DNA from 2 places in the Candidatus Villigracilis affinis genome. Region 2 is predicted to be linked to the other one. Evidence: riboswitches for the same ligand, from Rfam matches in the RefSeq annotation. Region 2 holds a riboswitch; the other holds the start of a gene.
The links. Region 2 has a riboswitch for cyclic di-GMP ahead of IPI86_RS18305 (hypothetical protein). Riboswitches for the same ligand answer to the same signal wherever they lie in the genome.
Positions count from the first base shown of each region.

Region 1 (10,067 bases), on a different contig from region 2:
TGGAAGATCTCGATATCGCCGAAAATAGTGCAGAGACCATCCTTAGCATCAAGGAAGGATTGATCGGGCCTGCGCGGCAGAGAAATGATGCGCCCGTTGCACTTCGTGAGATGATCGCAGATACGGTGTCTAATATGGGCCTGCCCGATGGCGTGGTGGAACTGGATTGGACGGATGATGTGCCGAATGCATTTGTGGATGTGCGACAGGTGGAACAGGTTTTTAATAATTTGATCAAGAATGCGTGGGAGGCGATGGCGGAAACGTCCGAGCCGAATATCCGCGTAAAGGGACAACGCGATGCCGACTCCAATTTTGTTTTGGTGACGGTAAAAGACAATGGCCCCGGGATTCCAAAGGAAATTCAGGAAAAGATCTGGGTTTCGTTTTTCACCACCAAGGGCGGCAGCGGCGGCACGGGGCTTGGCCTTTCTGCTGTGATGCAGATCGTCAATCAGCATGGCGGCAGCATTTCCCTTGAAAGTGAAGTTGGCAAAGGTGCGACCTTTTCTGTGCGCCTGCCTGTTGAGAAGAAAACTTAACGGAGTGCAGACTTCAGTCTGCGTACCACAGGTCGCGGGCTAAAGTCCGCACTCCGTAAACAATATTTTTTGGAGGATGAATGACGACTGTTCTTTTAGTAGATGATGAGAAGTTGATCCTGCGCAGTCTTGAAAAAACGCTGCTGCGCGCGGGCTTCGATGTGATCACAGCCGCAGATTGTAAAAGCGGGAGCGAGACCTTTTCACAAAATGCAGAGGTGGTCAATATTGCAGTGCTGGATCTGAACATGCCAGGTTTTGACGGCATGCCCAAAACAGGTGCAGGCCTTGATCTGCTTGCCGATCTCAAGAAGCAGAAAGATTCCCTGCCTGTGGTCATCCTGACCGCATACGATGAAGTGACCAAAGCCAAAGATGCTGTCTCCGGCGGCGCGAGCGCCTTCTTCGTCAAGGGACGAGAGCAGGGATTGGTGGAATTGATTCAAAAGATATTACAGGTTGCAGGTTAATCGTTTAACTTTCAACTATTAAACTTTCAAACATTCAACCTATAAAAAGAGGAACTTATGACAAACGATATTCACCGACACGCAACGTTGTTGAAAGCTGCGGCGCGCGCTGCGAAAAACATCACCACCATTCTCGATCCGTATGATCTGCTTCAGCGCACCGTGGACATCATCTGCGATGAATTTGGCTTTTATTACGCAGGTGTGTTCTTTCTGGATGATGCGAAGCAGTATGCTGTCTTGAAAGCGGGACGCGGCGAAGCGGGCAGGGAGATGATCAACGCCGGGCATCGGCTTGCCGTTGGTGGGAACTCGATGATCGGTGCGAGCATTGCCAATCGTCAGGGGCGCATCGCACTGGACGTTGGGGCTGAAGCGGTTTTCTTTGAGAATCCCCACCTCCCGAAGACTCGTTCTGAGATGGCGCTGCCGCTTGTTGTGGGCGAAGATGTCATCGGGGCGCTGACCGTCCAATCCACAGAGGAAGCTGCTTTTCACGATGAAGACATTGCAGCATTGCAGACCATGGCAGATCAGCTTGCCATTGCCATTCAAAACTCCAACCTGCATCGTCAGGCCGAACGCCGCTCGCGCTTGCTGAAAGCTGCGAACCGTGTTGGCAAGGAAGTCACTTCGATTCTCGATCTGGAAAAACTGCTGCCGCAAACCGTCAACATCATTTGCGAATCCTATGGCTTGTATTATGCAGGCGTCTTCCTTGTGGATGAGGCTGGCGAATACGCCGTCCTGCGTGCTGGATACGGCAAGGCAGGCAAGGCGATGGTTGCCGATGGGCACAAGCTCAAGATCGGCACCGACTCGATGATCGGCGCCTGTATTGCAATGAGCGAAGCCCGCATTGCATTGGATGTAGGGGAGGAGCGGGTGCATTTCAAGAATCCGCATTTGCCGCATACCCGTTCTGAAATGGCCTTGCCCTTGATTTATGGCGGCAGAGTGTTGGGTGCGGTGACCATTCAAAGCTCGGAAGAGCGCGCCTTCAGCGAAGATGACATCACCACGCTGACCACCATGGCCGAGCATCTCGCGGTTGCGATCAACAATGCCCATCTGATCGAAGAACTCAAGGATGCACACGATGAGATTTTGCGCAACAAAGTCTTTGAAGCGTTGACCACGGCTTCCACCGAAGCCATTCACTGGATCGGTAACAAGACCTTGCCGATCTCCCTGACTGTTTCCCGTCTGCGCGAAGAAATTGCAGATGGTAAGGTCGATCTCGAATCGCTCAAGGAAGATCTCGATATGATCTCCGAAAGCGCGGCACAGATCATCCAGGTCAAAGAACAGTTGATCGGTGCGGTGCGCGAGCAAAGGCCGCGTCCCATTTTGTTTGCTGATGTAGTGCAAACTGCCGCTCACCAGCGCGATATTTCCAGCTCCATGCTCAAGGTGAAGATCGACCACGCTGCTGCGTATGTCATTGCAGACAGCACCCAGCTCGTGCGTGCAGTCGGAAATATTTTGCAAAACGCCGCCGAAGCAGGTGCGAAATCCATCAAGATCACGGCGCGCGAGACCGAAGAGCGCGGTATTCTTGAGATCATGGTCGATGACGACGGCTCTGGCATGGACCGCGACGTCATGGAAAAAGCCTGGTCGCCATTCTTTACCACGCGCGGCGTGGACCATCACGGCCTTGGTTTGCCCGCAGCCATGCATGTCATTTCGCAGGCTCAGGGACGCATTGCCATTGTCAGCGAAAAGGATAAGGGTTCCACCGTTGCCATTTACCTGCCGAAGGGAATTGTGAACGATGAACCCCTGAAAGCTGGCAATGTGAAGCACCTGCTGTTGATCGATGATAACGACGATTGGGCGAATCATTTTTCAGAATTGCTCAAAAACACAAATGTCAAGCTCACCCAGACTACAGATTTGAAGAAACTGCCTGCTGCCGATCTTGTTTTGGTGGATGAGAATATCACCGCCATTCCTCTCGCGGATGTGTTGACTGCGATCGCAAAGGAGGGGCTCGTCTCGAAAACAGTGATCCTCACTTCGGCCATCAACCCCGAACGTGTGACCCAATTCATGCACGATGGTATGAAAGACGTGTCAGTGAAGCCCTACTCTGCCGGGGAAGTAAGCGAACTATTGAAGTAATTTAAGAAGACCTGACAGGTTTGAAGAAGCCTGTCAGGTCTCATTTGAGGATTATGCGACCAAGATGGCGTAAGGTTTTACACGATTTATGGGATAACAAATCCCGCACACTGCTGGTGGTTCTGTCCATTGCAGTGGGCGTATTTTCCATTGGGGTCATTGCGGGCGCCTATCAGATCATTGGTAATGATATGGGCGTTTCTTACGCGGCGAACAATCCGTCAAACATCGAGCTGCGGATGGCGAATTTCGACCAGGACGTGCTGGATAACATTCGTAACATGCGTGGAATTGCGGATGCAGAAGCACGACGCGTGATCAACTTCCGGGCGCGCACCACCCATAGCGACGCCTGGATATCACTGGACGTTATTGCTTTTAAAAATTTTAAAGAGAATAAGATCAACCTGTTGAAGCCTGTGATGGGGGCATCTGAGGCAAAAAAGGATGAGATCCTGCTTGATAAGCGGGCACTCGAAAAGTTCGATTTTGAGATCGGCGAATACATTATTCTTGAATTGTCCGATGGCACCACGAAGCAATTAAAGATCGTTGGTGTCGTGCAGGATTCCAGTTCCAGTGCGGGTGATTTTCTGGCTCCGTCCCTTGGTTTTATTTCAATGAAAACCATGCCCACTCTGCACCAGCCCGAGGACTTGTTCAATCGCGCATACGTGACCCTGTCTGAAGGCGTGGATGATCTGGACTACATCCATGAAGCAGGTGCAGACATCAAGGACAAGCTGGAGAGGAATGGGACGGATGTCATCCGTACACGCTTCTCTGAAAAAAATAAATATCCGCTTGCAGATATCATCAACGCCGTCCTTGGTATTTTGATGGCGCTTGGTATTTTGATCGTCTTCCTTTCGAGTTCGTTGATCGCCAACACCCTCGATGCATTGCTTAGTCAGCACTTGCGCCATATCGGTGTGATCAAACTGGTCGGCGGCAGGGGCAGACAGGTCTTTGCCATGTACGTCACGCTCATCATGGCTTTTAGTTTCCTGGCGCTGTTGGTCGCGATTCCTGCAGGTGGGTGGGGCGCGTATCGACTTGCCGAGTTTATGGCGGAGAAACTGAGATTCAATCTGCTTGGGTACCGCATTGTGCCGCTGGCGTTTGTCATCCAGGTTGTGATCGGACTGCTTGTTCCCTTGATCGCGGGCGTTACACCGGTCATCAATGGATCGCGTATCACAGTGTTGCGTGCCTTGAGCGGAGATATCGCAGGCGACGAAAACAAACCACACAAACACGAGCAGGAGCGCATCTCATGGTTCGACTGGATGCTGGTGCGTTTGACGAATATTTTGGCCAGACGGGGGATTCACTTCCCACGCCCGTTCATCATCTCCATTCGCAATACATTCCGCCGCCGCGGACGTTTGATGTTAACGCTTTTCACTTTAACAATGGGCGGCGCGATCTTTATCGCTGTGTTCAACGTCCGCATTACTCTGCATGATTACATGAACGACATCGGGAAATATTTCCGTGCCGATGTCACGCTTGACTTTGACAAACCGTATCGCATTCGCGAGGTGGAGCAATTTGCCCTGCAGAATCCAGATGTGGTATCTGTGGAAGGCTGGCAGTTCCTTTCATTTGAGCTTCTTAACCCTGATGGTACAGTGGCTGAGAACATAAACGTTTTTGCGCCACCCTCCGACAGCAAATTGATCGAGCCGATCATGGTTGCAGGACGATGGATGCGGTCAACAGACGTCCGCAAGCTGCTCTTGAGCGAGAAAGTACTTGATACCTATCCCTCTCTCAAGCCTGGCGACCCCATCCTGCTCAAGATCAATGGCCACGAAGAGACATGGGAAGTCATCGGATTATTCAAATTTGTCGGGCAGGAAGGCGTGTTTGCGTATATACCGCTTGAATACGCCGCTCAAATCACCAACCTGCCAAATCGCTCTTCGTCCTTCCGCGTTGTAACCATGCAGCACGACCGTACGTCTCAGGATTTAATGGCGGAAAAACTGGATCGATTCTTTCGCGATGAAGGATTCAAAGTCCGCAAAGCGGAATCAGGCCTCGCGTCATTGGATAGCGCCCTCGAAAGCCTGGATATTCTCGTTGCGTTCCTGCTCATCATGGCGGTGTTGACCGCTATTGTCGGCGCGATGGGTTTGACCGGTACGATGGGTATGAATGTATTGGAGCGTACACGCGAGATCGGGATCATGCGTGCCATCGGCGCAGACGACCGCGCTGTCATGCGGACCATTATTGCAGAGGGTTTTGTGATAGGAACGCTCTCATTTATTCTGGCAATTGGCGTCTCCATTCCATTCACATATGGGCTTTCCTATATTGTCAGCCTGGCTGTGTTTGAGACTCCCATCGATGTAGTCTTTACGTTCCTGGGCTATGCCATCTGGTTTGGACTTGTACTGCTGCTTTCAGTGATCGGCTCCATTTTGCCAGCGCGCAGCGCTGCCCGCCTGACGATTCGAGAAGTACTGGCTTACGAATAAAAAAATATGTCATTGTGAGGCCGTTTGCTATTTTGCCGAGACTTCACACAGACATTCACAATCCTATAGAAGGTAAACATGAAAAAACAAATATTGAATATCGTTGCATTACTAACAATTTTCTCTCTCGCTCTTGCCGCGTGTGGAACTCAACCCACCGCCGCACCTGCTCCTGCAGAATCTGTGGTGTCATCCAATGAAGTGGTGGCGGAGGGCCGCCTTGAACCGATTCAGGGAACCAACCTGTCCTTTCAAACTCGCGGAGTCGTTGAGGCGATTCTTGTGCAGGCCGGAGACTCCGTCAAAAGAGGGGATGTCCTCGCGCGGCTGACAAATGCGGGTGTGGCCGAAGCGCAGGTCGTCATCGCACAAAATGCCTATGATACCCTTCTCCGCAATGAGAGCGGCGACCGTGCCCGACTTTGGCAGGCTTACATGGATGCACAAACCAAGCGCGGCGAAGCTGAACAGAAATGGGACGATCTGAACGTGGACAACATCGAAGATAACATTGAAGATGACAAGGCCACAGTTGAGGATCGCAGAGAAGATCTTCAGGATGCGCAGGATGACTTCGAAAAATATAAGGACCTTGACGAAGATAACTCCAACCGCAAATCTGCTGAAGATGATCTCGAGCGGGCACAGGAAGATCTCAATCAGGCCATCCGTAACCTTGAAGATAATATCCGCGAACGCGATGAAGTCCGTGCCAGATACGATGCTGCTCTGGCTGTTGAAGCCGAGGCGAAGTATCAATATGAGATCAGCCTCGACGGCCCCAATGCCGATCAGCTTACGCTTGCCAAAGCCAATTTGGATTCGTCCCAGGACACGCTTTCCAACTATGTTCTGACCGCGCCATTTGATGGGATCGTGGCAGATGTCAGTGTGAAGGCGGGTGAACAGGTCACAGTAGAAACGCGTGTGATCAGCATTGCCAATTTCGATTCGTGGGTCATTGAAACTACGGACATTACCGAACTGGAAGTGGTGAAATTAAGCGTAGGCCAGCCGGTGCTGTTTGTGCCCGATGCTCTGCCCGATGTTTCACTTAAAGGCACGATCACCGAGATCAGCCAGGCATTCACCCAGCAGGGCGGCGACATTCTGTACACGGTTCGCATCGCTGTACAGGAGGCTGATCCGCGCTTGAAGTGGGGTATGACCGTGGAAGTAACTTTTATGGAACCTATTCAACAATAAGTTCCATTTTATATAAATAGAACATCTGAGTGATTGAATTTTATTTTTGTGCGTGCAATAATTTAATTGCTCCGAGAAAAGGCAATACCGGGGAAACCCCGGTTGCGCAAAGTCATGGGCCTAAAGCTGAACTGAGTCATGGCAGCCAGACTACCGACAAAAGCAAAGCCGCCAAAAGACGGCGACGCAAAGTCAGAGCGTCTAAAATCAACATACGCATGAAAGTTGTGCAGTTGATCAAGACCGACCGACCTCCGAAAGGCAAAATCAGGGAAACCTGATGACGCAAAGCCCTGGATCTAAAATCATACGCCTTATTTTGTGGTCATGATCGCCAGGCTGCCGAAGAGCAATCTTTTCTCAGGGATGACCATTATTTGAGTCATCCCTGTTTAATTTGGATGTGGAACCGCCTCTCACTTAACCGAAAGCTGGGAGGCGGTTTATTGTTATAATCGCGCCGACGAATCGTCCTCCTCAACAAGGGCGGAAATCTTTTATGGATATAAATTCTCCCAACTTTCTTTTTCTCTTCCTGCCTTTATTCATGCTGGTGTATTTCATCGTTCCCCAGCGCGGAAAACTCATCATCGGTGTTGCAGGCAGCCTGTTGTTTTATGCGTGGGGAAATCTTCCCTATGTTGCCATGATGATGGTTCTCACTCTCTTCGCTTACTTTCTTGCGCGCGGAATTGACCGTTGGCGTGATCAGAGAACCTCCCTGTTCCTGTTGTGGCTCGGAATTCTTGTAAATGTTGCGCTTCTGGTCGTTTTCAAATTATGGACGGGTGTTAAATATCCGCTGGGGCTTTCCTACGTCACCTTTCAGGTGATCGCCTACCTGCTCGAAGTCTACAACAAGGTGTCCGCAAGTGAAAAGGACATGCTGGCTTTTTCCTTTTACCTGCTGCTCTTCCCAAAGATTCCCGTCGGCCCGATCACACGCCACCGACAACTGCGCGAACAGATCCAGAACATTCAAGTTGTGCCGACAGATGTAGCGGATGGTCTTCGTCGATACATCCGCGGATTCGCTAAAAAAGCCTTGATTGCCGATACGCTTGCACGGGTGGTCACACCGATCTTCAAACTGGCATCTCCGACCATTGATCCCTCGTTCGCGTGGCTGGTTATCATCAGCTATTCCCTGCAATTGTATTTTGACTTTTCAGGATATACCGACATGGCCATTGGTCTCGGGCGCATGATGGGATTTCGCTTTCTGGAGAACTTCAACTTCCCCTACATATCCAAAAGCATCGGTGATTTTTGGCGGCGCTGGCATATCTCACTTTCAAACTGGTTCCGCGATTTTGTGTTTTATCCGCTCGAAAGACGGCGCTTGAAATGGATCGGCCAGCCGCTCAACATTCTGATCGTCTTTGCGTTGACAGGTCTTTGGCATGGCCTGACGAGAAACTTTCTCATCTGGGGCCTGATCCACGGAATGGCCTTGATCTTCGAATCCACAGCCCTTGGAAAAAAACTGCGTACGGCCTGGGCGCCTGTTCAGCATGTGTATGCGCTGGGAGTGATTCTGGTTGGCTGGGTGTTCTTTCGCTCGCCTTCACCCGATTTTGCTTTCGATTTCCTGCGCCGCCTTGCAGGCGATACAAGCGGATTAAGTCCTCTGCCATTCGAAGTGACCAGCCCACTGCCGTTCATCGAGCCGACTTTTCTTCTTGCATTCGCTGCTGGCATTTTGCTGGCGCTTCCGTTGGGGAATTGGTTTCAGAGCAAAGCTGATGTTATTTCCAACGATAAGCCTGTTGTGAAATTCTTTTTTCAATTGGTGTACGATCTGGGACTCGTTTTTCTATTTCTAGCAGCGGTCGCCTCCACAGTGAGTGCCACCTTTCAACCAGGAATTTATGGGACATTTTAGTTTCAACATGTTTCGGCCTGAACAGAGCCGCTTGTTCTCTGCGGAGCAGTCGAGTGACCTTGTTTGCCTGCCCATGAAACTTCAGGAGACCGTGTAAATGAAAATGGGAACTTGGGATAAACTCTATCCAAAAATATTCGTCTCTGTTTTCTTTGCCATTCTGCTGGCCCAACTCCTCGGCCCGCAGTTGACAGTCAAAACGATCTCGGACCGTTTTTTTCTGAAGACGGCATTGATCCAGTCATTTAACGGCTTTCGTTATTCACTTGGCGACCAGGTTTTTAATGAAGGGATCGTGGGCAAGGATGGCTGGTTGTTCTACTCGGGCGATTTCAGCATCCACGATTATCAAAAGACATCCCCCGTCAGCAAAAAGAATTTGAAGGAAGTGGAAGCGATCTTGAATCAAATCAACGATGCCGCCATGCGTAACGGCGGGAGCATGCTGGTGGTCATCCCGCCTGATAAAAACACGATCTACCCGCAGTACATGCCCGATGAAATTCCCGTGCTCGGCGAAACCTCGCGCCTTGAACAGTTCATGCAATACATGCAGGAGCATACCAACATTCAAGTCATGGATTTGCGTCCTGTGTTGAGTGAAGCCAGTCAGACCTCACAGATTTACTTCAAGTCTGATGCGCATTGGAATTGCCTTGGGGCGTACTATGCTTCCGCGGAGATCATCTCGATGGTCAGTATCAGCCATCCCGAAGTGCGACCGCGCTCTTTATCCGATTTTGAAATTGGCACAACGATCGATTCCTCGCTCGATATTTCCAAGACGATGGGGCTTGGCTTGCAAGAAGAGACATGGACCCTGACTCCAAAATTTGAAACTAATGTTGAAGTGATGCCCGCGCCGTTCGCCGAAAATAAACAGATGCGCGTTTCGGTCAATTCAGAAACCGACCTGCCCAGTGCGGTCATTTTGCATGATTCGTTTTACAACGAATGTTTGAATCAGTTGATCGAGCCATATTTCAGCAAGACCTTTTCTCTGCATTACGGCACGTCGAAACTTCCCGATTATATAGACCTGATCGAAAAGGAAAAGCCCGACGTGGTCATTGTGGAATTCGCGGAACGGCACATCGAATATTTCTTTAAATTATTGACGGAATAACCGCTTCGCACTTAACCGAAAGCTGATTGCTGTTTATTGATAGACTCTACCCGCAGGGTATAATCTCCTTATGAGCAAATCTTCCCGACCTCTTGACCCTGAATCAAAACCCGATGACCGCGTGGATAACGCCCTGCGTCCGCAAAAATTGGATGACTTGATCGGTCAGGATCAGGTAAAGGAAAACCTATCCATTCTCATCGATGCGGCCCGTGGACGAAG
Region 1 is NZ_JADJKT010000039.1:237,792-247,858, reverse strand. Features, by position in the region: gene IPI86_RS22480 (ATP-binding protein) at 1-542, shown strand, start outside; gene IPI86_RS22475 (response regulator) at 623-1,012, shown strand; gene IPI86_RS22470 (GAF domain-containing protein) at 1,070-3,139, shown strand; gene IPI86_RS22465 (FtsX-like permease family protein) at 3,193-5,628, shown strand; gene IPI86_RS22460 (HlyD family efflux transporter periplasmic adaptor subunit) at 5,707-6,834, shown strand; cyclic di-GMP riboswitch class I at 6,905-6,992, shown strand; cyclic di-GMP riboswitch class I at 7,085-7,181, shown strand; gene IPI86_RS22455 (MBOAT family O-acyltransferase) at 7,334-8,719, shown strand; gene IPI86_RS22450 (hypothetical protein) at 8,817-9,845, shown strand; gene ruvB (Holliday junction branch migration DNA helicase RuvB) at 9,916-10,067, shown strand, end outside.
Region 1: linked by a shared signal. The riboswitch ahead of IPI86_RS22455 (MBOAT family O-acyltransferase) and the one ahead of IPI86_RS18305 (hypothetical protein) in region 2 are both predicted to bind cyclic di-GMP.

Region 2 (10,067 bases):
CACCTCACGTCAATCTCCCCGTTTTACCGACACCATTGATCGGTCGTCAGCATGAAGTGGACGAACTCAGCAAGACGCTGAACGACCTGCAATGCCGCATGTTGACCATTGTTGGTCCAGGCGGCATTGGCAAGACACGTCTCGCGATAGAAACCGCGTCACAATGTCAGGCTGGTTTTGAAGATGGTGTTTACTTCATTCCGCTTGCGCCAATTCAGTCATCCCGTTTTGTAGTTCCCGTCATCGCAGATTCGATTGGATTTATGTTGCAGGGTGAAAGTTCTCTACACCCCAAATTACAACTGTTCAACTATCTCAAAGAAAAAAACATTCTCCTGCTTGCCGATAATCTCGAACATCTGCTTGGCGATTCTTCAGTTACCGAGCTTTTCTCTGAATTGCTGGCACAAGCGGCCAGAGTAAAACTACTGGTCACATCCCGAGAGTCATTGGGCTTGCAAGGTGAATGGATATTTGAAGTTCACGGCTTGCCCATCCCTGAAAACGCGGACATGGAAGGCACATCTGTGGAGTTGTTCTTGCAACGTGCCCGCCGTGCTCATGTGGGTTTCGATGCTACGACGGAAGATTATCCTGCCATCGTCCGCATCTGTCAGTTGGTGAATGGAATGCCGTTGGGAATCGAACTCGCCGCAGCCTGGGTGCGGACTCTCACTTGCGACGAAATTGCAAAAGAGATCGAGAACGGCTTGGATTTTCTATCTGTCTCTGCAAAGGATCTGCCGCCACGTCACCGCTCCATGCGCGCAGTCTTCGACCATTCATGGAAATTGCTCCCCGAAGAAGAGCAAAACGTTTTACTTCGGCTTTCTATTTTTCAGGGAGGATTCTCGCGCGAGGCGGCGCAGCAGGTTGCAAATGCGACTCTCCCAGCGCTCTCGGCGTTGGTCACAAAATCATTGATCCGACGAAGTGGGACAGGGCGGTACGATCTGCACGAAATCATCAGACAGTACACTCTTGAAGAATTGGAGAACCATCCTAAAGTTAAGAAAGAAGCGGCGGCTCGTCACGGTCAATATTTCATGGCTTTCTTGAGTCAACAGGATGTGCCTTTGCGAAGTTCCATCCAGCGCGAAGCTCTTACTGAATTAATCGCCGATGTTGACAATATCCGCAGTGCGTTGGAATGGGCGCTTGCCCACAAAGAATTTGCATTGATCGAAATGACCATGCGCGCCTATTCGACATTTTTGGATACATTGGGCTGGGCACAGGAAGGATTGGATTATCTCGGGCGGGTGAAGGATGTTTTGGAAACGAAGTCATCGCTTTCCAGAACGGAGCAGGTGGCGTTGGCGCATGTGCTTACATCCCGTTCGCTATTCGCATTTCGGATGGGAAAATATGAACAAGCACATACCATGCTTACCCGCAGTCTTGAAATTCTGCGTTCCATAAATGAGCCTCGGATTCTAGTGGAAGCGGTGACCTTCATGGGAATCATCACGATCATTACAGGTGATCTTGTTGGCTCATCGAAACTATTCATGGAAGGGCTACAAATTGCCAGGGATATTAACGATCAATGGTATGAAGCTTTATGCCTGACTGAGGTGGTTGGCATCAACCTTATGACAGGCACAGCAAATGACATTCACAAACAATTTCAATCCGCTGTGGAAGCGTGGCGCAAAACAGGCGACCAGCGATTCACTGCGTTTGGACTCACCTCGCTAAGCCTGGGCGCGATGGCGGCACGTAAATACGATGATGCTTACGCAGCATTGGAAGAAAGCCTGGCGATCAATAGTTCAATTGGAGATCGTACGGGATTAGCAAATTCATATCGCGGATTGGGGCTGGTGGAACAGGCACAGGGAAAACATGCGGAAGCGCTCGGCTTGTTCCGCTCGAGTCTGCAGATCTTCACCGAACTTGGTGCCCGTTGGGATATGGCACGACTTCTTTCGGAAATGGGGCAAAGCACATTTGCCCTGGGAAATGATTCAGAAGCCAAACACCTTTGGCACGAGTCCCTGCGGCTCTCGATGGAAACCCATGGAATGATCACCGCCATGGAAGCGATCGTTGGCATTGCCAGCGCGCATGCAAAACACGCGGATCATCAGTATGCCCTCCAACTGCTTCTGATCTGCATTGATCATCCTGCTATCATGCAGGAAACAAGAGTCCGCGCTGAAAAAATGGCCGCTGAATTGAAAGAGAAATTAACTTCGAAAGAAATTAAGTCAGCAAAAATCTTTACCAAAGACAACCCACTCGAAGCAATTGTAAAAGAAATATTGAAGTGAGCTTAAAAAGAAACACGATAAAAATGTGCAGCACTGATACACCGTCGGGGAGGAACAGGCATTTTTTTCAGCGGCAGGTTGCAGGTCGGGTTTGACGCGGGTGGTAATTCGTCCAAAAACTATGCGGGTGTCATCGCTTCTCCAAGATTGAATTGCTGTACGGTCCCCTGCAATGACTTGGCCATCTCCATCAGTGATTGAGCCGAAGCAGTGACTTCTTCAACCTGCGCGCTCATCTCTTCGGCAGATGAAATGAATTTCAAAAAATCAAGCAAGGAAGGTTTTTACAACTTGATCTTTCGTAACATTTCCGTCTCCGGCTGAGTCATCACAAATTCAATTTCACCTGTATGAATGACATATTCAGGTTCTTTTTCAGCAATTGACCAATTCTCCCGAATCGTATTTTTCCCGTAATTGACAGCAGGCTCCAACACCTCATTTTGAATTGGTTTTGGCCTTCTACCATTCTTTCTATGGACATTCGTCCAATGCCTTTGCATTTTTAGCTGTACAGGTTCTTTCACAGGCAGGTTATATTGTTCAAGATCAGGAGCAGTTCTTAATGCCTCATCATGGCTCGACTCGTTTTCGACGATACCCTTCCTCCCCATGCTGATCACGTAGCGATATGTCACCCTATTATCCTGCACAAAATAATAATGCAGGAAATTGCGGGTCATGTGAAGAATCATGGTCCCCTGTCGTTCGGCAAGTTTGGCAAGATTATCCATACTGGTGACATCGATCAAGGCGGAGGTAAATTCCAGGCTTTTTTCGTGAACGTCCACTATCATTGAGCCGTAGCGTAAGCGAATGAGCGCCTCTTCGTTTTGACGGGTCATATTAAAGATGGACAGACCCATGATGGCAAGCCCACTAAATGAAATTCCTAATCCAAGCAGGGAAAATAAGCGAATAAAGTCAACTGTAGTCTCCCATCCCAGCAAGGACAAAGTACTGGCTTGCATGCTGGAGCTATTTGCAAGACCCTCTTTCGTTATGCGCATGGGGTCTATTTCATCATTCGTATTGGCAAGATAGAGATGCACTTTGTCATACTTGAAAGCAAGTGTGGGGTCAAATGTGTCAGAGATCACTTGTCCTGAAACGACAGCAGTGAAGGCAATGTTTGTAACGATTTCAACGGTATAAGAGTTTGTGCGCAGCCCTGTTTCTTTTTCAACCAAATTTACTAATGTTTCCAATTGACAAATATCCAAGGTGGCCGTACCGAAATATGGATTACTGCTGAATGCTGTTTGTGGAAGTAATGGGATGGTACGCTGCCAGCCGCTCGGCTGATCTATGATCCGTGCAAACATTTGCTGGCTGCCCGATAAACTTTGAAGCTGATTCCCCGTAATATTATAGGCAAGCCCAATATTGAGAAAACATGCCAGTCGGGGGAAAACAGGTTCCCCGCTGCGTACCATCCCCGTGTCATAAACTCCGGGGGATCCAGTCGCAGTATAGGAGTAGATACCATCCTGTTGATACGGAATGGTATCTGCCGTACGCGTGGCTGGCCGGGTGAATGCAAAAATGGCCAAGCCAAGAAACCCGATAAACAGGGTCCCCAGCAGGTATAGCATGCCCTCAAGCATTCCACCTAACCCGATTGATGAGCCATTCTTTCCCTTTTTGCCTTTTGATGGTTTGGTTATCAGACTGGACATAAAAATACCTCCCAGTAAAACAATGGTGAGTGACAGGTTAAGGGGTTTGCGAAGCCACTGCATTGCCAAACCCGCTTTGGGCAAGTAAGCCAACTGTTTGCCGGTGATTTCTTCAGGGGTGGGCTGGGATGCATCAATCCACGAATTATTATCGCCTTTTATTACGAAATGTCCCTGCTCAATGCCGACGATACGGTGAATCACATATGCGCCCATTTCTGCATCGCGATAAGTGACAACGTCACCAATTTGGTATGTTTTTGCCCTGCGAACAATGACCAGGTCACCGGTATGGTAGTTTGGCTCCATGCTGATGCCATTCACCATTACGTAGGATGCCTGTCCACCAATTTTGGTCGGGGCGAAAGTAATCCAAAAAAATATGAGTCCCACAAACAGGATGAGATTGAAGAAAATGGATGACCAGCGCTGGGTTTGTTTCATAAGATGCTTACAGGAGCATGTGTGAATTTGAAAGTTCGTTTATTGTATTTATGAAGATAAGGCCTGGCAAGGCCAGACCCTATCTTCATAATGAGCTATTCAAATGTCAGTGTCATACGGATATTACGGGTCGAGGGTGCTGCTGGCGACAATGTTCAGTGCGGTAACATCAATAAGGTTGAGAGCGCCATAGGTGCAGGTAACTTCCATGGACGGGGCGACACCAGCTACGAGGGTGCAATCTGTCCAGGCGCCGCCTGTTGCGGTCTGAAGTTTTGCTATGGCAGCAATAACTGTCCCGCTGCTGGGGGCGACGTCGAAGGTGATCGCGTCGACCAGGGTTGGGTTGGTCGTATCCAGATCATATACGATATTGGTTACTGTGTAACCAGGAATTACATTTGCCTTGTACCCCGCGGCGCTGTCTGGTACGGTATTCGTTGCGGCGAAAGCGTACACGCTTCCCGCGGCAACGATTACGACAAGAACGATCAACAGAATTTTGAAATTGCGAAACATGGCTTATCTCCTTTTGACAAATCCGATTCTCATCGGATCTGCGCTAATGAAGCGAACAGCGTTTTTGAAAAACGATCAAGCCATTTGATTAAAAAGACCCGGCTTATGTTAAGCCAGGTCAAATAATCACGTGAGGTTTCTTGTGGTATTCGGCGGCCTGGCGGTCATGGTCACTTGCGTGACGTTAGACCCATGACTTTGCGTCCCTGCCTTTAGACAGGTTTGCCTTTTCGTTTTTCTTATCTACAGTATAGTCATACGAGAAGTTTACCTCAATCGTTCCGGTACTTAAATCACTTGCGTAAAACTACTCATTTTGTTCCTGGCTATAAAAAGGGATTACCAGAATTCCAGGACATAACCGTCATTGTATCGGGGAGACTCTGCACTTTGGGCAGAAGCAGGCCCAAGGTTCGTCACGATCGGGCCGTATTTCGGCATCCACATTCGGGGATACAATGTCATCTTCAAATGAATTGAAAACGAACCATCAACCATGGAATAGTTTTAGGAGTACGTGAAATCATGAGAAAGCCCATCATTGAAGATACCGCCAAACCCGTTGAACCGATCCTCTCGAGTTCTCCCCCGCCCTCGGATGGCAATACAACCTTCGTGGCCATGCGGCATCGAAATTATCAATTGTATTTTGGCGGACAGTTGATCTCGAATATCGGCACATGGATGCAGGTCATTGCGCAGGGTTGGGTGGTGTATCAACTCGGTCATTCAGAGTTGACCCTGGGACTGGTTGCTTTTGCTTCGGCAATTCCCACGCTGATCATTTCGCCGTGGGGCGGCGTGGTGGTGGACCGTGTATCACGCCGCAACCTGTTGATGATGACTCAATCCGGCGCGATGATTCTGGCGTTTGCATTGGCAGCCCTGACATTTTCAAATGTGGTTCAAGAGTGGCATGTGATTATTCTGGCCGCCCTATTGGGCGTGGTCAATGCCTTCGATGCCCCGGCGCGTCAGGCATTTGTTCCTGAGATGGTGGGAAAAAAGGATCTTCCGAATGCCATCGCCTTGAATTCGATGATGTTCAACAGTGCACGCGTCATCGGGCCAGCGATCGCGGGGATGATGCTGGCGGTGATCGGCGCAGCCTGGTGCTTTACATTGAATGGAATTTCCTTTTTTGCAGTGCTTACCGGATTATGGCTCATGAAACTCCCTCCGCATCAACGCCGACAACAGACCACTTCGCCGTGGCAGCAATTGGTCAGCGGCTTGCGCTATGCGGCTGGCACCCGTGAGATCGCCGCATTGATCCTGCTCTCGCTGGTCTTCAGTATATTTGGTGTTTCCTATTTCACGATCCTGCCCGCATTCGTAGAGAAGACTCTTCATCAGGGAGCGATCGCCTATGGTTGGGTAAATACAGCGTCTGGATTGGGTGCAGTCATGGGAGCCTTGCTGTTGGCGAATCAAGTAAGCCATGGCAGGCGCGGAAAGTTATTGGTCATTACCAACATTGCGTTTCCGCTGATCCTTATCGCGTTTGCTTTCGTGAGCAGTTATCCGCTTTCGCTTTTGCTGGCATTTGGTCTGGGGATTGGCTTCATGGTCCAATTCACCACGATCAACACCCTCCTTCAAACCCGCGTGGAAGATAGCTTTCGCGGACGGGTCATGGGGTTATATACGCTGACCTTTTTTGGTTTCGCACCGTTCGGCAATTTGATGATCGGTGCACTCGGTGAAAAAATGGGATTGGGGTTCGCAATGACCCTGTTCGCAATTTGTTCTCTGGTTCTCTCACGCGTGGTGCTGACAAAGATGCCCGAAGTTCAAAGTCTACCGTAGACGGGTAACGTAATTGAACGCGGGCGGCAGAACGACATTGCATAAGCTGAGTTATTAAGAAAAATCAGCCCCGAAAGAATAATTTCGGGGCTGGTCATGTTTATATCGATTCTTTATCTTTTGAATTTTTTACCCGTGGCGAGTTCAACGCTCTTATACGCGCCGTCGTAGATGCCGATGCTTTTGTTCTTGACGATGCAATCGCAGAACATGGCGAGCAGGTCATCGGCTTCGGTGAGGAGGTCGATGGCTTGCAGGGTTTGCGGAATGGTGCGGGTTTCGACGGTGCTGTCGCCGATCTCTGCGCCGCGGATGGCGCCCCACATTTCATGTCCGCCGACGCGGGCGTTGAAAATTTTGGGAACGGGATAGAAGGCGAGTTCGCTGGGCTTGGTGATCATCACATCCATGACGCGCATGAGATAGTTGGTGGCATAGACCGCGTGGAAGGTATTGTCGTGCAGGAAGATGTGCAGACCGTGCGCGGGCTTCTTGCGAATGCTGTCTGTGAATTCTTTGGTGTCTTCCCAGGTGAAGTGCGTGTTGATCAGGTCTTTGTGGTGAGCAAGTTGTTCCTGCAGCCAAACCCAATTGTCTTTGTGGTCGCCGAGGTTGATGAAGAGCGCGATCTGGTCTTTCTCGATCATTGGGACAGCGTGTTCGATGATGGCTTTGAAGAGTTCACGCTGCGCGCCAGCGCCGCCCATCGTGACGAGGAAGCGGCGGGGTTCTTTTGCATTCATGCGGGTGATGCGATCTGCGCAATCGACTTCGATGTTCTCGACGAGTTCATGGTCAACGTGATGACCTGTGAAGAAGAGCGCGTCCTGCGGGACGGGCTTGAGGACTTTGCCTTTGTCGTCAAATCCGCGCATGGCACGGAAGCCGTAATAGCCTGACGGAGATTGAACCGCGTGCTTGGCGCCTTCGGTGAGTTGGAAAGCCATCGGCCAGTTGTCGAACATCATGTCCACCACGTTGGTCATGCCGCCCGCGACAGCGCCCATCGCTGTCCACATGTGGGAGGTGAGCGTGGGCATATCCGATGGAAGCGCGCCGTAAAGATTATTGAACAGCTCGCTCATCTTGTAATCTTTGACTTCGGTCTTGAGGAAGCGCCACGGCCAGGTGCTGGTCATGTAATTGAAGAGCGCGTCCAACCCGGGGAGAGTTGGTTCGCCCGTGGTGAGAGATTCCCACACGTATTTATCGAACCACGGATAACGCTGTGAGATGCGCGAATATTTGCTGTAGTTGGTATTGCACCAGTTGATCACGTCTGTGCTGATGCCGGGGATGCCGAGCAGATCAAGCCAGTACGGAGTGAAGCCCATTGCCTTTGCCGCAGAGACACCCGCCATGGCGATGCGGTAGTGACCGAATCCCATGCGGATGGTGCTGACGATGACGCCGTTTGTTTTATCGAGCGGCTTGCCATTTCCATTGCGGACGATATTCTTGAGGCCAAAGATACCTGAATCGTAAGGATGGTCTTCGACGGTAAGATTGAATTTTTCATTGGGGTCGTAATTGAATTTCTTCGCCAGCATGGCCTTCCATTGATCTGCTGCGCGGGTTTGGCGTTCTGTGATGGGGTTTCCGTATACCTCGTATCGGCCATCCTTTTTCTGTAACATGATGCACGTTCTCCTTGAAATTAAAATGATTGCATGGAATGACCGTGGACGATGGACAGCAGACTACGGTCTATTGTCCATCGTCCACGGTCTATTATCCAAACGGTCAGGCTTTGTGAACCTGGATTTTACTATCCTTTGACACCGCTGCTGGCTACGCTCTCTACAAAGAAGCGTTGACCAAGGATGAAGACGATCAGCGGCGGGACAATGGCAATTGCTGCGCCTGCCAAAATGAGATTCGGCGTATCGGATGCACGTCCGCGTAGCACGTTGAGCGCAAGGGTGAGCACATGATTCTTCTCGTTGCCTACATTGATGATGACCAGCGGCCAGAAGAAGGAATTCCACGCGTACAGGAATGTGAAGGTGGCTTGCGTTGCCAGGGCTGGCACACTGGCAGGGATGAGAATTTGCCACAGGATCTGGAGGCGTGAGGCACCGTCCAACAACGCGGCTTCTTCAATTTCCTTGGGGAAGGTGATGAAGTGCTGGCGCATGAGGAACGTGCCGTACGCAGAGAATATCCACGGGATGATGAGGGCGGCGAGGCGATTCGTCCAACCGATGAGCACCATGAGTTGATACAAGGGAACGATGAGCATGACAAAGGGAATCATGATCGTACCAAGATAAAAGACGAAGACCGTGTCACGCCCAGGGAATCGCAGGCGTGCAAAGGCATAGCCGCCGACAACCGAAGTGAGTAATTGTCCCACCACCACGAGGATGGTCACCAGCGCTGTATTGGTAAGCGCGCGGGCCATGTTATTCAGTTCAATGACTTCGGTGTAGTTCTCGGGATGCCCGCCAAAAGTTTCCACCGGTTCGCTCAAACGGACGTTTTGAAAAACTTTATTCTCTGGGTTCTGCGGGTCCACGAACTCACCCACTGTGGTCTGGCTGACCAAAATCATTGGGATGATCTGACCATCCACTTCGACATCGAAGAGTTTTTCCATCTCTCCGTTCACTTCCACTTTTTGCTGGTTCGTCGCTCCGCCAGTCGGTTTCACCTCTGTGAGATAGCGCTCAACGGTGGCCGTTAGATTGTCAGCCGGGGCGTAGGTGCCAACTTTGATATTGCTCTGGGCAAGTGCATATTCCTTCTGCACGCCGTCCACATCCACAAAGTAAAGTGGAAGCGGTTCATCGTAGCCGTCCACAACAATGGTCTCCGGGTTGCGGGGCAGCATGCGCGGCGGATAACGGAATGTGTCCGCGGGAATTTTGAAGGACGTGGCGAGCATGTACGCGAACGGGAAGATCATCACCAGCGCAAAAAAGGTGAGGACAAAGTAAACAAGGAATTTATTCAGGAACTGTAGAAAACGATAGGATTGAATTTTCATGTCTGCTCCTGTTAGCTTTCGTAAATGCTCGATTGGCGCTGGCGTTGGAACTGAACCAACGTAATACCAAAGATGACGATGAACAATACCCACGCAATTGCAGAGGCGTAGCCCTGCTGGAAATTCTGGAAACCGCTGCGATACAAATAAAGCACCAAGGTGATCGTGGAGTTGTTCGGCCCCTCGGCTGGATTCATCAAAATGAAGACCTGCTCGAAGACCTGCATAGCTTGAATGGTTGTGGTGGACACGACATAAAAAGTCGTCGGGGCAAGCATGGGGAGAGTAATGCTCCAGAACTTGTCCCATGCGCCTGCACCGTCCACTGTGGCGGCTTCGTACAATTCACCG
Region 2 is NZ_JADJKT010000036.1:655,254-665,320, forward strand. Features, by position in the region: gene IPI86_RS18290 (tetratricopeptide repeat protein) at 1-2,276, shown strand, start outside; gene IPI86_RS18295 (hypothetical protein) at 2,396-2,551, opposite strand; gene IPI86_RS18300 (signal peptidase I) at 2,561-4,399, opposite strand; gene IPI86_RS18305 (hypothetical protein) at 4,523-4,918, opposite strand; cyclic di-GMP riboswitch class I at 5,067-5,155, opposite strand; gene IPI86_RS18310 (MFS transporter) at 5,444-6,727, shown strand; gene IPI86_RS18315 (hypothetical protein) at 6,841-8,364, opposite strand; gene IPI86_RS18320 (carbohydrate ABC transporter permease) at 8,496-9,716, opposite strand; gene IPI86_RS18325 (sugar ABC transporter permease) at 9,728-10,067, opposite strand, start outside.